Regions from separate parts of the Arthrobacter sp. Y3223151 genome, predicted to be linked through region 1. Evidence: riboswitches for the same ligand, from Rfam matches in the RefSeq annotation. Region 1 holds a riboswitch; each other region holds the start of a gene.
The links. Region 1 has a riboswitch for S-adenosylmethionine ahead of AC5RUP_RS03700 (LLM class flavin-dependent oxidoreductase). Riboswitches for the same ligand answer to the same signal wherever they lie in the genome.
Positions count from the first base shown of each region.

Region 1 (4,204 bases):
CCATCTCGTGGGTGATCAGGATGACCGACAGCCCCAGTTCGGTGCGCACGTCGTCCAGCAGGTCCAGGATCTGCTGCGTGGATTCCGGGTCCAGGCCCGACGTCGATTCGTCGGAGAGCAGGATCCGGGGGCGAAGTGCCAGCGCCCGGGCGATGCCGACCCGTTGCTTCTGGCCGCCGGACAGCTGGCCGGGGTAGGCGCCGGCCTTCTGCAGCAGGCCCACCCGGTCCAGCAGTTCGGCCACGCGGTCCTCCATCTGCGAGTGCACCACGCCCAGGTTGCGCAGCGGCAGCGCCACGTTCTCCGCCACCGTCATCCGGCGCAGCAGCGCCGAGTGTTGGAAGATCGTGCCGATGGCGCGGCGTTCGCCGCGCAAGGCCCGCCCGGACAGGGCGGAGAGGTCACGGCCGTCCACCAGCACCTGGCCGGAGGTCGGTTTCTCCAGCAGGGAGATGCAGTGGGAGAGGGTCGTCTTGCCGGCGCCGGACGGGCCGACGACGGCGGTGATCGCCCCCTGCTCGATGGTGAGGTCGATGCCCTTGAGCACCTCGACCGTCCCGCGTCGTGTGTCGTAGCTCTTGTGCAGATTGCGGATTTCAATCATTGCGGGCCACCCGCGGCATAACTTTTCATGCTGCTCCTGAAGGTCAGGGAGCCCCGGGGCACAGCCGATCACGGCGCGCCGGCATGGCGCGGCCGGTTCCGGTCCGCCCGGGTTCTCCATCGGTTCTGGCGTTAGCACCGTGCGGCATTTGCCGGGGTTGCTGCGGCGTCATCGAGCCAGATCTCTCGGCCGCTCTGGATGGTTCTTGCCGACGGCGGTGCCCGCCCCCCTGAAGGGGCGGCGCACCGGCGTCGTTGTTCAGATGGTTCTGCTGTGCCTACACCCGGTGGGCCAGCGCGTTCTGCAGGCGGAAGCCGGCGGCCCGGTGGTTCTCCGGCAGCTTGTCGCCGCGGCCGAAGAGCTTGTTGCGCAGGGTCCCCGGCGCGTACTCCGTGGGGTAGGCGCCCAGCTTCTGCAGCTCCGGCACGACGAATTCCACGATGTCCTCGAAGGTGCCCGGGGTGATGGCGTAGGCCAGGTTGAACCCGTCCACGTCGGTCTCGTCGACCCACTCCACGAGCTTGGCGGCCACCTCCGCGCCGGAGCCGACGGTGATCGGGCCGAAACCGCCGACGCCGACCCATTCGGCCAGCTGGCGGATGGTCCACGGCTTGCCGCTGTCGCCGGACGCCTTCTGGAACGTCTCCACCGAGGACTGGATGGCATTGGACTTCACGTTTCCGCCGATCACGTCGTCCGGGCCGTAGGTGGAGAGGTCGATGCCCATCCAGCCGGAGATCAGCGCCAGCGCGCCGTTGATGTCCGCGTAGGACTTGTAGTCCTCGAATTTGGCCTGCGCGGTGGCGGTGTCCGGTCCGGTCACCACGGTCTGCATCGCGTAGATGCGCACGTCGTACCGGTCGCGGCCCGCCGCTTCCACGGCGTCGCGGATCTTCTTCACCGACGCCGCGAGCATCTCCTTGGTCGGGCAGGTCACGAACACCGCCTCGGCGTTTCCGGCGGCGAACTCGGTGCCGCGCTTGGAGGCGCCGGCCTGGAAGATGACCGGGGTGCGCTGCGGGCTCGGCTCGGTGATCGCGATGCCGGGAACCTTGAAGTACTTGCCCTCGTGCCGGATCTCGTGGACCTTGGCCGGGTCGGTGAAGACGCCGGTCTCGACGTCCTTGACCACGGCGTCGTCCTCCCACGAGCCCTCGAGCAGCTTGTAGATGACCTCGAGGTATTCGTCCGCGTGGTTGTACCGCTCGTCGTGCTCCAGCTGGTCTTCCTGGCCCATGTTGCGCGCCGCCGAGGGCAGGTAACCGGTTACCACGTTCCAGCCGACCCGCCCGTTGGTCAGGTGGTCCAGCGTGGCCAGGCGGCGGGCGAACGGGTACGGGTGCTCGTAGGCGGTGCCGGCGGTGAGGCCGAAGCCGAGGTTCTCGGTCACCGCGGCCATGGCCGAGACAAGCATGAACGGATCATTCACCGGGACCTGGGTGCCGGCGCGCAGCGTGGTCTCGTTGGAGGACCCGAACACGTCGTAGGTGCCGAGCACGTCGGCGATGAACAGGCCGTCGAAGAGGCCCTTTTCCAGCACCTTGGCCAAGTGGGTCCAGTAGCCGATGGTGTTGTAGTTGGCGGACTTGTCCTGCGGGTGGCGCCACAGTCCGGGCGACTGGTGGCCCACGCAGTTCATGTCGAAGGCGTTGAAACGAATCTGGCGCCGGGGGTTGGGCTGCGGGTTGTTCACGGTCATGTCAGGCTCCTTTTCTGATGAGAAGAGCCCGCGCCGGTCCTCCGTTGGGCATGCGACTGCCAACGGAAGACCAACGAGAGATCGAGCTTCTCCATCGGTCCTGGCGGTAGCACCTTCCTCAGGGAGGGGGTTGCTGCGGCGTCAACAAGCCAGGTCTCTCGGCCGCTCTGGATGGGTACCCCTCCATTTGACACCCGGGGGCGTCCCGGAGGGAAATGTTCGCCGTCACGCGAGGTAAGAATTACGACGCCGGTGCGCTCGCCCTCACGCGGGGTATGAATTACGACGCCGGTGCGCCCTCCCGCCTCTTCGCCCCCACTATTGCTCCGGATGCGAAGCAGAGCAGGATCAGCACGACGACGGCGATCGCCAGCGGCACGCTGTTGCCCACCAGGGTGGGGAGGTTCTGCAGGATCAGCCCCAGGATCCCCAGCAGCCCGATCAAACCGAGCGCCGGGGCGACGGAGCGCTTCCAGTCCCGGACCGGCGCGCCGGTTCTCCGGAAGAAGACCAGGACGGCGGCGCTGGTCAGCGTCATCAGCACCACGATCCCCAGCGATGCGAAGCCCGCGAACCAAGTGTAGAACTGCACGATCGGGTCCCACCCGGCCACGACCGCGGCCAGCAGGAACAGGGCCACCACCGCGTTGGCCGCTGCGGAGGCCAGATGCGGGGAGCGGTGCCGGGCGTGGGTTGCGGACAGCTTGGCGGGGAAGATGCCCTGCCCGGACAGCTGGAAGAAATAGCGTGACCCGATGTTGTGGAAGGACAGGATGCAGGCGAAGAGGCTGGTTGCCAGCAACACCTGGATCACATGGCTGCTGGCCGTACCCAGATAGAGCGCAGTGGTTTCCGAGAGCAGCGTGCCCGGAGCATCCGTGGCCTTCTGGACAATGCCGGCATCGCCCCAGACGCTGATCAGCAGCCAGCTGGACAGCGCGTAGAAACCGCCCACCACGAGGAGTGCCAGATAGGTGGCCCGCGGGATGGTCTTGTCCGGGTCGCGTGCTTCGTCGCGGAAGACGGCGGTGGCCTCGAAGCCGATGAAGCTCAGGATGGCGAACAGCAGCGCGATTCCGGGCGCCCCCGACAGCACGGTGGACGGGGTGGCGAAACCGGTGGACAGGCCCTCGGGTCCGCCGCCGCCAAAGATGATGAAGGCGTCTAGGACCAGCACGATCAGCACCTCTGCGACCAGCAGCACGGCCAGCACCTTGCCGGAGAGTTCGATGTTGCGGTGCCCCAGCCAAGCGACGGCTGCCAGTGCGGCGGCCGCCCATACCCACCAGGGCAGTTCGGGGCCGCCGTAGGCCCGGACCACTTCGTCAACGGCCGGCGCGAAGAGTCCGTAGACACCCGCCTCCAGGGCGAGATAGGAGAGCAGTGCCACGAAGGCCGCCCCCAGGCCCGCCCGGCGGCCGAGTCCCTTTTGCACGTAGCTGAAGAACGCGCCGGCCGTTGGCACATGCGGTGTCATGGTGGTGAAGCCGACGGCAAACAACAGCAGGATGGCCATGGCCAGCAGGTAGATGAAGGGCAGGCCGGCGCCGTTGCCGCTGGCGATGGCCAGCGGGACGGTTCCGCCGATGACGCCCAGCGGCGACGCGGCGGCCAGCACGATGAGCACGATACTGGCGACGCCCAGCCGGCCGGAGAGCCGCGGTGTGGCTCCGTTGACGGGATCGGCTGGTGGAGCCGCGAGGGTTTGGAGGTTGGAAACAGACATGGTTTGCCTTCCTCCTAGACGGCCGCGGAACGGGCGGCGGGGCTGTGTGGCTGACGGGCTGCGTCACTGTGTGGCTGAAGGGCGGCGTCGGCATTGGCCTCGCCAATCGTCCAGACGAACGGGGGTTCGGCGGCGTTGACCTCCCAGTCGCCGACGATCCGTGACTTGTAGATGA
Region 1 is NZ_JBNHGI010000001.1:769,886-774,089, reverse strand. Features, by position in the region: gene AC5RUP_RS03705 (methionine ABC transporter ATP-binding protein) at 1-604, opposite strand, end outside; SAM riboswitch class I at 718-809, opposite strand; gene AC5RUP_RS03700 (LLM class flavin-dependent oxidoreductase) at 882-2,303, opposite strand; SAM riboswitch class I at 2,392-2,481, opposite strand; gene AC5RUP_RS03695 (APC family permease) at 2,584-4,029, opposite strand; gene AC5RUP_RS03690 (acyl-CoA dehydrogenase family protein) at 4,044-4,204, opposite strand, start outside.

Region 2 (4,204 bases), on a different contig from region 1:
TGCTCCTCCGCCTGCGGCTTGCGGCCGAACCTGTACTCCAGCTCCGGCTCCGAGCGGTAGTTGATGTGCGCGATGCGCCGGGCGATACCCAGACCCGCCTCGGGCGCGGGACCCCCGTAATAGTCGCCGCCGGCGAAGTGCGGGTCCAGCCGGATGGCCGCGACCTGCGCCTGCGCGAAGGCAATTTGCTCGGCGGTGCTCGCGGCGCCGCACGACAGGACGGCGCACCGGGCGGTGCGCTCCGGGAACGTCGCCGCCCATTCAAGCGCGCGGGCGCCGCCCATCGACCCGCCGAGCACCGTGTGCCAGCGCCGGATGCCCAGCGCGTCGGCCAGCCGTGCCTCGGCCCGGACCGAATCGCGGATCGTGACGAACGGGAAGCGTGACCCCCACGGCGTCCCGTCCGGCGCCGGCGACGAGGGACCGGTGGAACCGTAGCAGCCGCCAATCATGTTGGCGGCCACTACGAAATAGCGCTCCGTGTCGATAGTGGCACCGGGGCCCACCAGATCGTCCCACCAGCCATCCTCGTCCGAGCAGCCGCGGGCGACATGCGTGCTGCCGGTCAGGGCGTGCTGAATCAGGACGGCGTTGGACGCGTCCGCATTCAAGGTGCCCCAGGTTTCAAAGCCGAGGAACACCTCGGGCAGATAGCCGCCGGCTTCCAACTCCAGCGCACCAACCGGCATCCGGCGCAGGATGCCGTCGGTCGCCTGTTCCACCAGTTCCTGCGGTTGCACTATCGTCACGCTGCGCTCTACCTGCTTGCCTAGTCGTCCGCGCCCTTGGCGGCGCGGAAACCGGCCTCCAGGTCGGCGATGATGTCGTTGACGTTCTCGATGCCCACCGACAGGCGGACCAGCCCGTCGGTCACCCCGGCCGCGACCCGCTCCGCGGCCGAGAGCTGGGCATGGGTGGTCGACGCCGGGTGGATCACCAGCGAGCGCACATCGCCCAGGTTGGCCACGTGCGAGTGCAGTTCAAGGCCGTCCACAAAGCGCTTGCCGGCCTCGATGCCGCCCTTGATTTCGAACGCGACGATGGCGCCGGTCCCCTTCGGGCCGTACTTGCGGCCGCGCTCGTACCAGGGGCTGGAGGGCAGGCCGAGGTACGCGACGGAGGCAACGTCGTCGTGCTCTTCCAGGAATTCGGCCACCTTCTGCGCGTTGGCCACATGCCGCTCCACGCGCAGGCTCAGCGTCTCCAGCCCCTGGGCAATCAGGAACGCATTGAACGGCGAGATGGCGGACCCCAGGTCGCGCAGCAACTGCACCCGGGCCTTGAGGATGTAGGCCAGGTTGGCGCCCAAAGCGCCGTTGACGCCGAGGTCGCGGGCAAAGACCAGCCCGTTGTAGGTGTCGTCCGGCGTGTTGAACCCGGGGAACTTCTCCGGGTCGGCGGCGAAATCGAACGTTCCGGCGTCAACGATCACGCCGCCGATCGCCGTCCCGTGGCCGCCGAGGTACTTGGTGGCCGAGTGGAGCACGATGTCGGCCCCCCACTCGATCGGGCGGATCAGGTACGGGGTAGACAAGGTGTTGTCCACGATCAGCGGCACGCCGTTTTCGTGGGCGATGGCGCTGACCGACTCCAGGTCCAGTACGTCCTGGCGCGGGTTGGAGACGACCTCGCCGAAGAACGCCTTGGTATTCGGCTTGACGGCATCGCGCCACTGCTGCAGGTTGTCCGGATCCTCGACGAAGGTGACCTCGATGCCGAACTTGGGCAGCGTGGTGCGCAGCAGGTTGTAGGTGCCGCCGTACAGGCTGGGGCTGGCCACGATGTGGTCGCCGGCCTCGGCCAGGTTGAGGATGGAGAACGTCGACGCGGCCTGGCCCGAGGCCAGCAGCAGGGCGCCGACGCCGCCCTCCAGGTTGGCGATCCGGGTCTCGACCGCTTCCTGGGTGGGATTGCCGATCCTGGTGTAGATGGGCGCCAATTCGGACAGGGCGAACCGGTCGGCCGCGCTCTGCGCGCTGGGGAACACGAACGAGGTGGTCTGGTAGATCGGCAGTGCGCGGGCGCCCGTGGCGGCGTCCGGCTCCTGCCCTGCGTGGATCTGACGGGTTTCAAAGGACCAATCGGCATTGGACATGGTGCAACTCCTTCACTGGAAGGGGCCATCCGGGATCCGGCCGTGCCGGCATGTCTGTCCCGGGTGTGACCCGCGCTTGCGCACCGCCTTGTGGCGGCTGCCTGGTCTTCACCCGGGGCACCCCACCGCGGTTGGAGGGTTGCCGGCCAGCAAACCGGGGTTTTGCGCTGGCACTCATGACCTGCCTCCAGTCTCCGCAGACAGGCCGGCGGCCGCAACAATATGACACCTTATGACTGGGCACCCAGCTCCGGACCGTCTGTCCGACCGTCCGCACTTCAAGCTGCCGGGGCGTGCCGGGCACGGCGGAATTGCTGCCGGGAACGGCGCGCCTTGCACGAGCCGCAAGCTGAGTGACTTAGGTCACCCTAAGTCGAGAGCGGGTTCACAAAGTGCCAAGATAATGCCATGCGCTTCGACCATGTTTCTTATGCTGCTGAACCCGACGGTCTGGCTGCCACCTCAGAGCGGATCGCCAAAGCCCTGGGCATCGACGCCGTCAAGGGCGGGGTTCACCCCCGCTTCGGCACCCGCAATATGATCTTCCCCCTCACCGACCACCATTACCTGGAGGTGGTGGAGGTGCTCGACCACCCCGCTTCCGACAAAGCCCCCTTCGGACAGGCCGTGCGGGCGCGCTCCGAAGCCGGCGGCGGCTGGATGGGCTGGTGCGTGGCGGTCGACGACCTGACCCCGTTCGAAGAACGGCTGGGCCGCCACGCGGTTCCCGGCAACCGCAAGTTCCCGGATGGGCAGGAACTGAGCTGGCAGCAGATCGGGATCAAGGGCCTCATCGCCGACCCGCAGGTGCCCTACATGCTGCGCTGGGATGACGGCACCGAACCGCTGCACCCGTCCAACGCCCGCCCCGCCACGGTGAAGCTGATCGGCCTGACCATCGCCGGCTCTTCCGAGCGCGTGGCGGACTGGCTGGGCACTCCGGTCGACGGCCTGCTGGACGACGTCAAGGTCGCCTGGACGGCACCGAACGGTACGCCGGGCATCCTGTCCGTCCGCTTCGAAACCGCCAACGGGATCGTCGAACTGTAAGTCTTTCAAGGAGGGTCGACGTCGTCGATCGCCTCAGCGGCGCCCGGATCGCAAGACCGGGCGCCGCTTCGCTGCCCGGCCGGTTTCAGGTGCCGATGCCGATGGCCGGCCCCAGCAGCGCGTAGCCGACGAAACCGGCAATATCCAGCAGCGCGTGCGCCACCACCAGCGGCATCACCCGCTTCACCTTCGTATAGGCGTAGCCGAAGACCAGGCCCATGAGGAAGTTCCCGATGCCCGGCCCGATGCCCTGGTAGAGGTGGTAGGTCCCGCGCAGGGCGGCGCTGACGAAGATCGCGGACCAGATGCCCCAGCCGAACTTCGCGAAGCGGTTGAAGAGGTAGCCCACCATGACCACCTCTTCGAGGACCGCATGCCGCAGCGCGGACAGGACCAACACCGGAACCGTCCACCAGTATTCGTCCAGGGCCGCCGGGACAATGGCGGTGGTGATACCCAGGGACCGGCCGGCGGCGTAAACGCCCAGCGTGCCGACACCGATCACCAGCGCGAGCAGGAAGCCCAGGCCGAAGTCCAGCCGCGGCCGGGAGAACGTGAACCCGATCGTGCGGAAGGCCGACCGGCCGGGAGCGGTCATCAAAAACAGCACCAGAGCCACCGGCACCAGCGCAAAGACGATGCCGAGCATTTGGTACACGAAATCGAAGAGCTCCCGCTCGTTCAGCACCGGGTTCAGCGTGGTCGTCTGCGAGGCGAGCGGAGCGCGGGTCATTTTTTCCAGCAGGTTCACGACGGCATAAACCGCCGACTGCCCGAGCGAGAGTCCGAGGACAATCAGTACCTCTGCCCGGTAGTACCTGACCGTGCGCCGCGTGCTTTCGGCGGCGACCTTCTGCTTGTCCATAACCTCCATCTTGCCAACAGAACCGCGGGAGTCATCGGCCGGGGGCGCTTCCGTTCCGTGCGCGGCTCCTCCCGTGGCCCGCGCCCGCGCCGGGGCGACTGCCTGCTACAAGTCCAGCAGCAGGCGCCGGCCCTTGCATCGCGACACGCAGATCATCATGGTGTCCCCGGCCTCGCGCTCGTCGTCGGAGAGCA
Region 2 is NZ_JBNHGI010000009.1:83,033-87,236, reverse strand. Features, by position in the region: gene metX (homoserine O-acetyltransferase MetX) at 1-689, opposite strand, end outside; gene AC5RUP_RS12960 (bifunctional o-acetylhomoserine/o-acetylserine sulfhydrylase) at 770-2,095, opposite strand; SAM riboswitch class IV at 2,163-2,277, opposite strand; gene AC5RUP_RS12955 (VOC family protein) at 2,504-3,145, shown strand; gene AC5RUP_RS12950 (CPBP family intramembrane glutamic endopeptidase) at 3,231-4,010, opposite strand; gene AC5RUP_RS12945 (PDR/VanB family oxidoreductase) at 4,116-4,204, opposite strand, start outside.
Region 2: another riboswitch for S-adenosylmethionine. It lies ahead of AC5RUP_RS12960 (bifunctional o-acetylhomoserine/o-acetylserine sulfhydrylase); the one in region 1 lies ahead of AC5RUP_RS03700 (LLM class flavin-dependent oxidoreductase).

Region 3 (4,204 bases), 630 kb from region 1:
TCATCGCCGACCCGGACTATGCCAAAAGGCTGGGCATCGCCTCGCCCATGAAGCCGGAACGGCTGCGCGCGGTGCTGCTGCACTGCGGGGCGTACGACCTCTCGCTCGCCGGGGCGGACCAGGCCGGGAACCAGAACTACCTGCGCACGGTGCTGTGGTCCTACACCGGGGCCAAGGACTATCTGGAGCGTCCGTACGTCGCGCTGGCCTCCGTGGCCCGGCATGTGGGCGCCGACTACCCGCCGGCTTTCGTTTCCGCGGGCAACACCGACCCGTTGCTGCCGCACTCGCTCGGGCTGGTCGAAGCGCTGCGGATCAAGGGCGCGGCCGTGGAGGAGTCCTTCCCCCAAACCGAGGCCGGCCTGGGGCACCAGTTCCAGTTCAACCTGGAGTTGGAAGCGGCGTGGCAGGTGCTGGAGCGCAGCGTGGCGTTCCTCCGCCGCCACACCGGCTGATGCGGCCGGAGTTGAACCGGCGCCCCGCTGCGCGGTGTGTTCTTCGGTGGCTGCATCACCTCAGGCCGGCGCCGATGCCTCCCCGGGCGCCGCCGTCGTACGCTGGAAACCTGCCCAGCGAAGGGGGAACTACCAATGGACGACGCCGGATCGCGCCTCATTTTCGGCTGCATGGGGTTGGGCGGTGGCTGGGGGAGCGGGCCGCTGGAAGCGGCCGATGTGTCGGCCGCGCATGCGGCCGTGGCGGCGGCGCTGGAGGCCGGGATCACGACGTTCGACCACGCCGACATCTACGCCCACGGCAAGGCCGAGGCCGCATTCGGGCGGGTGCTGGCGGAAAGTCCCGAGCTGCGCGACTCGATCCGGCTGCAGGGCAAATGCGGCATCCGGCTGCCGGTCCCCGGCCTGGTCGGGCACTACGACTCCTCGCGGGAAGCGATCCTGGCCCGCACCGACGAGAGCCTGCGCCGGCTGCACACCGATCACCTGGATACGCTGCTGATCCACCGGCCGGATCCGCTGGCGCCGGCCGAAGAGATCGCCGCGGCCTTCAACGAGCTTCGGATGGCCGGGAAGGTCCGCCGCCTTGGTGTCTCGAACATGTCCGGCGAACAGATGCGCTGGCTGCAGGCGGCGCTGGATGAACCGCTGGCGGTGAACCAGCTGGAAATGAGCCTGTACCGACGCGACTGGCTGGAGTCGGGGGTGCTGGTGAACCACCCGGAGGGAACGGGGATCAGCTTCCCGCACGGCACCCTGGAATACTGCGCCGCCCACGGAGTGGAGCTGCAGGCCTGGGGCGCACTGGCCCAGGGCCGGTACAGCGGGCGCGCGGCAGCGGAGGCCGCGACACCGGATGCTTCCGCGCCCGCGGATGCCACACCCCCGGCCGACCATGCAACGGCAGCCCTGGTCACGGAACTTGCCCGGGACAAGGGCTGCCCGCCCGAAGCCGTGGTGCTGGGCTGGCTGCTGCGGCATCCGGCAGGCATCCGGCCGGTCGTCGGCACCAGCAGCCCGGACCGGATCCGGGCCTGTGCCGAGGCGGAGGCGGTTGGAGCATCGATGACCCGCGAGGAGTGGTACTCCCTGTGGGTGGCGGCCCGCGGCAGGCCGCTGCCGTAGCTGCCCGCGGCTCGCCCAGCCCGCTGCCGGCTGGGCCGGGACCAAGCGTCCTAGACGAAGGCCGGCTGTTCCAACCGGCGGAATGCGGAATCGTGGAAGACGAGCGGCTCGTGCGTGCCGTCGTGCGTGGACAGGCCGTGCACCTGCAGCAGCACGACGTGGTGGTCCCCGGCCGGGACTTCCTGGTGCACCGAGCAGTCCAGCCAGAGCGCCGCGTCGTTGAGGAAAAGCGCGCCGTCGTCCGTGCCGTGCAGGCTCAGGCCGGCAAAGCGGTCCCCGTTCTTGGACGCGATCTGGCGGCAGACGCCGTCGTGCCCGGTGCCGAGGACCGAGACGCCGATCCGGTCGGCCCGGCGGACCAGCGGCCAGGTCCGTGAGGTGTTTTGCACGGCGAACATCACCAGCGGCGGCTCGAGGGAGACGCCCACGGTGAACGAGGAGGCGACGATGCCCTGCGGCTCGCCGTCGATGATCGCGCACAGCGCCGCGATGCCCGAGGGGAAGCGGCCGAAGGCTGAGCGCAACGTGTTGGGGGTCAGGTCATGGTGTAGCGACATGGCGTCCTTGGGGCTTGGGCGCATCCGCTGCGGCCGAGCTGCTGCGGGTGGATACGCGTACTTGCCTGCCGACATACCCGGCGGGCCGAATCATCACCTGGAGCACCCCGCTACGGTAGAGGGTTGCCGGCCAACCAGCCAGGGCTGTGAAGTTGGCGCTCTTGATTCGCCTCCACGCTAAGAGCGGGGAAGGGCCTGGGTCAAACGCCGGTAACAGTTCGTCAAATGCAGCGTTTTACCGGCGGCAGCCGCGCGACGGCTGCCGCGACGGTTGCGGCGCTACGGCTGCGGCCCACGGGCGGCCGCCGCCACGGCTACTGTGCGGCGGCGCCGGCGCGCACGGTCTGCCGCCGGAACGGATGCGCCGGGTAAACGCCCAGGAGGCGGATCTCGGTGGTGAAGAAGTCCAGTTCCTCGAAGGCGTGGACCATGGCAGGATCGTCCGGGTGGCCTTCGACGTCCACCATGAACATGGTGGCGGCAAACTCGCCGCCGACCATGTAGCTCTCCAGCCTGGTCATGTTGATGCCGTTGGTGGCGAAACCGCCCAGCGCCTTGTAGAGCGCCGACGGCACGTTCCGCACGCGGAACACGAAGCTGGTCACCGCCGGACCGGGAAGTTCCTCGCGGGACGGGACCGGCCGGCGGTCGGCCAGCACCACGAACCGTGTGGTGTTCGTCGGATCGTCTTCGACCTTTTCCGCGAAAACCTCCAGACCGTAGAGTTCGGCGGCCATCGGCGGTGCCAGGGAGACCTTGGTCGGGTCGTTCCATTCGGCCACCTCCCGGGCCGAACCCGCGGTGTCGCCGGCGATGACCGGAGTGAGCCCGAGCCTGCGGATCAGCTTGCGGCACTGGCCCAAGGCGTGGATGTGGCTGTGCACCTCCCGGGCCTGCTCCACGGTGGCCCCGCGTACGCCCAGCAGGCTGAACCGGATGGGCAGGAAGAATTCCTCCACAATCTGCAGGGTGGTCTTCGGCAGCAGCGCGTGGATGTCCGCCACCCGGCCGGCGATCGAGTTGTCGATGGGGATCATGGCCAGTTCGGCCTCGCCGCCGGTGACGGCAGCGAACGCATCCTCGAAGCTGGCACACGGCACCGCGTCCCAACCGGGGCGCACTTCCAGGCAAGCCATGTGGGAGTTCGAGCCGGGTTCACCTTGGTACGCAATTGCAGCAGCCATGGGCGAAATTATCCCACCGGGGCGGGCCCGCGCTTCATTCCGGGCAACCGGCCGGCGTCACATAACCTGACCGGCCCGCCAACCGCTTAGTACAGATGCGATTCCTGGGTGATGCCGTAGGGCACGTCGTCGCTCAGCTCCACCGTAAACTGCCCGGGGCCGGTGCGCGTGACCAGGATGCCGCAATCGCCGTCGATGGCGGCGAGCTTTTGCAGCTCTTCGACCGCAGCATTCAGGAGATCGTGCGCTTCGGAAGCCGTCTGTGCGGTCAACGACTTGGTAGCCAGGGAAGTGGCCATGGTTCTGCCTTTCGTGGCCGGAGGTTTCCGCGCAGGAGAAACGCGGGATGGAAGCTTCCGGCCGGAACGAGCCTGCCATGCGGAACGGTGCATGGAACTTTACATTCTGCCATCCCAGATGACATCAGATGAATTTTCCACCGGCGTGGCGTGCGCCACTCCTGCCATGGCGGGGGTGCGGCGAACGCCGGTGCCGGCGGGACCGCCGCGGGTGCAGGGAGCCTGCAGCGGGGAGGGCGGGGGCACCCGGGGGCGGACCCGGTCCTAGAACGGGTTCAGCAGCCGATGGACGAACTGCCGGGTGCGCTCCTCCCGCGGTTCGCGCAGCACCTGTTCGGGGTGTCCGCGTTCCACCACCACGCCGCCGTCCATGAACACCACTTCGCTGGCCACTTCACGGGCGAAGGCCAGCTCGTGGGTGACCAGGGCCATGGTCCAGCCCTCGTCAGCCAGTTCCTTGATCACGTGCAGCACGTCGCCCACCAGTTCGGGATCCAGTGCGGACGTGGGCTCGTCGAACAGCAGCAGCGAGGGTTTGAGCGCCAGGGCCCGGACAATGCCGACCCGCTGCTGCTGTCCGCCGG
Region 3 is NZ_JBNHGI010000001.1:143,080-147,283, reverse strand. Features, by position in the region: gene AC5RUP_RS00715 (alpha/beta hydrolase) at 1-455, shown strand, start outside; gene AC5RUP_RS00710 (aldo/keto reductase) at 591-1,580, shown strand; gene AC5RUP_RS00705 (flavin reductase family protein) at 1,631-2,137, opposite strand; SAM riboswitch class IV at 2,190-2,304, opposite strand; gene AC5RUP_RS00700 (prephenate dehydratase) at 2,452-3,321, opposite strand; gene AC5RUP_RS00695 (hypothetical protein) at 3,408-3,620, opposite strand; gene AC5RUP_RS00690 (amino acid ABC transporter ATP-binding protein) at 3,885-4,204, opposite strand, start outside.
Region 3: another riboswitch for S-adenosylmethionine. It lies ahead of AC5RUP_RS00705 (flavin reductase family protein); the one in region 1 lies ahead of AC5RUP_RS03700 (LLM class flavin-dependent oxidoreductase).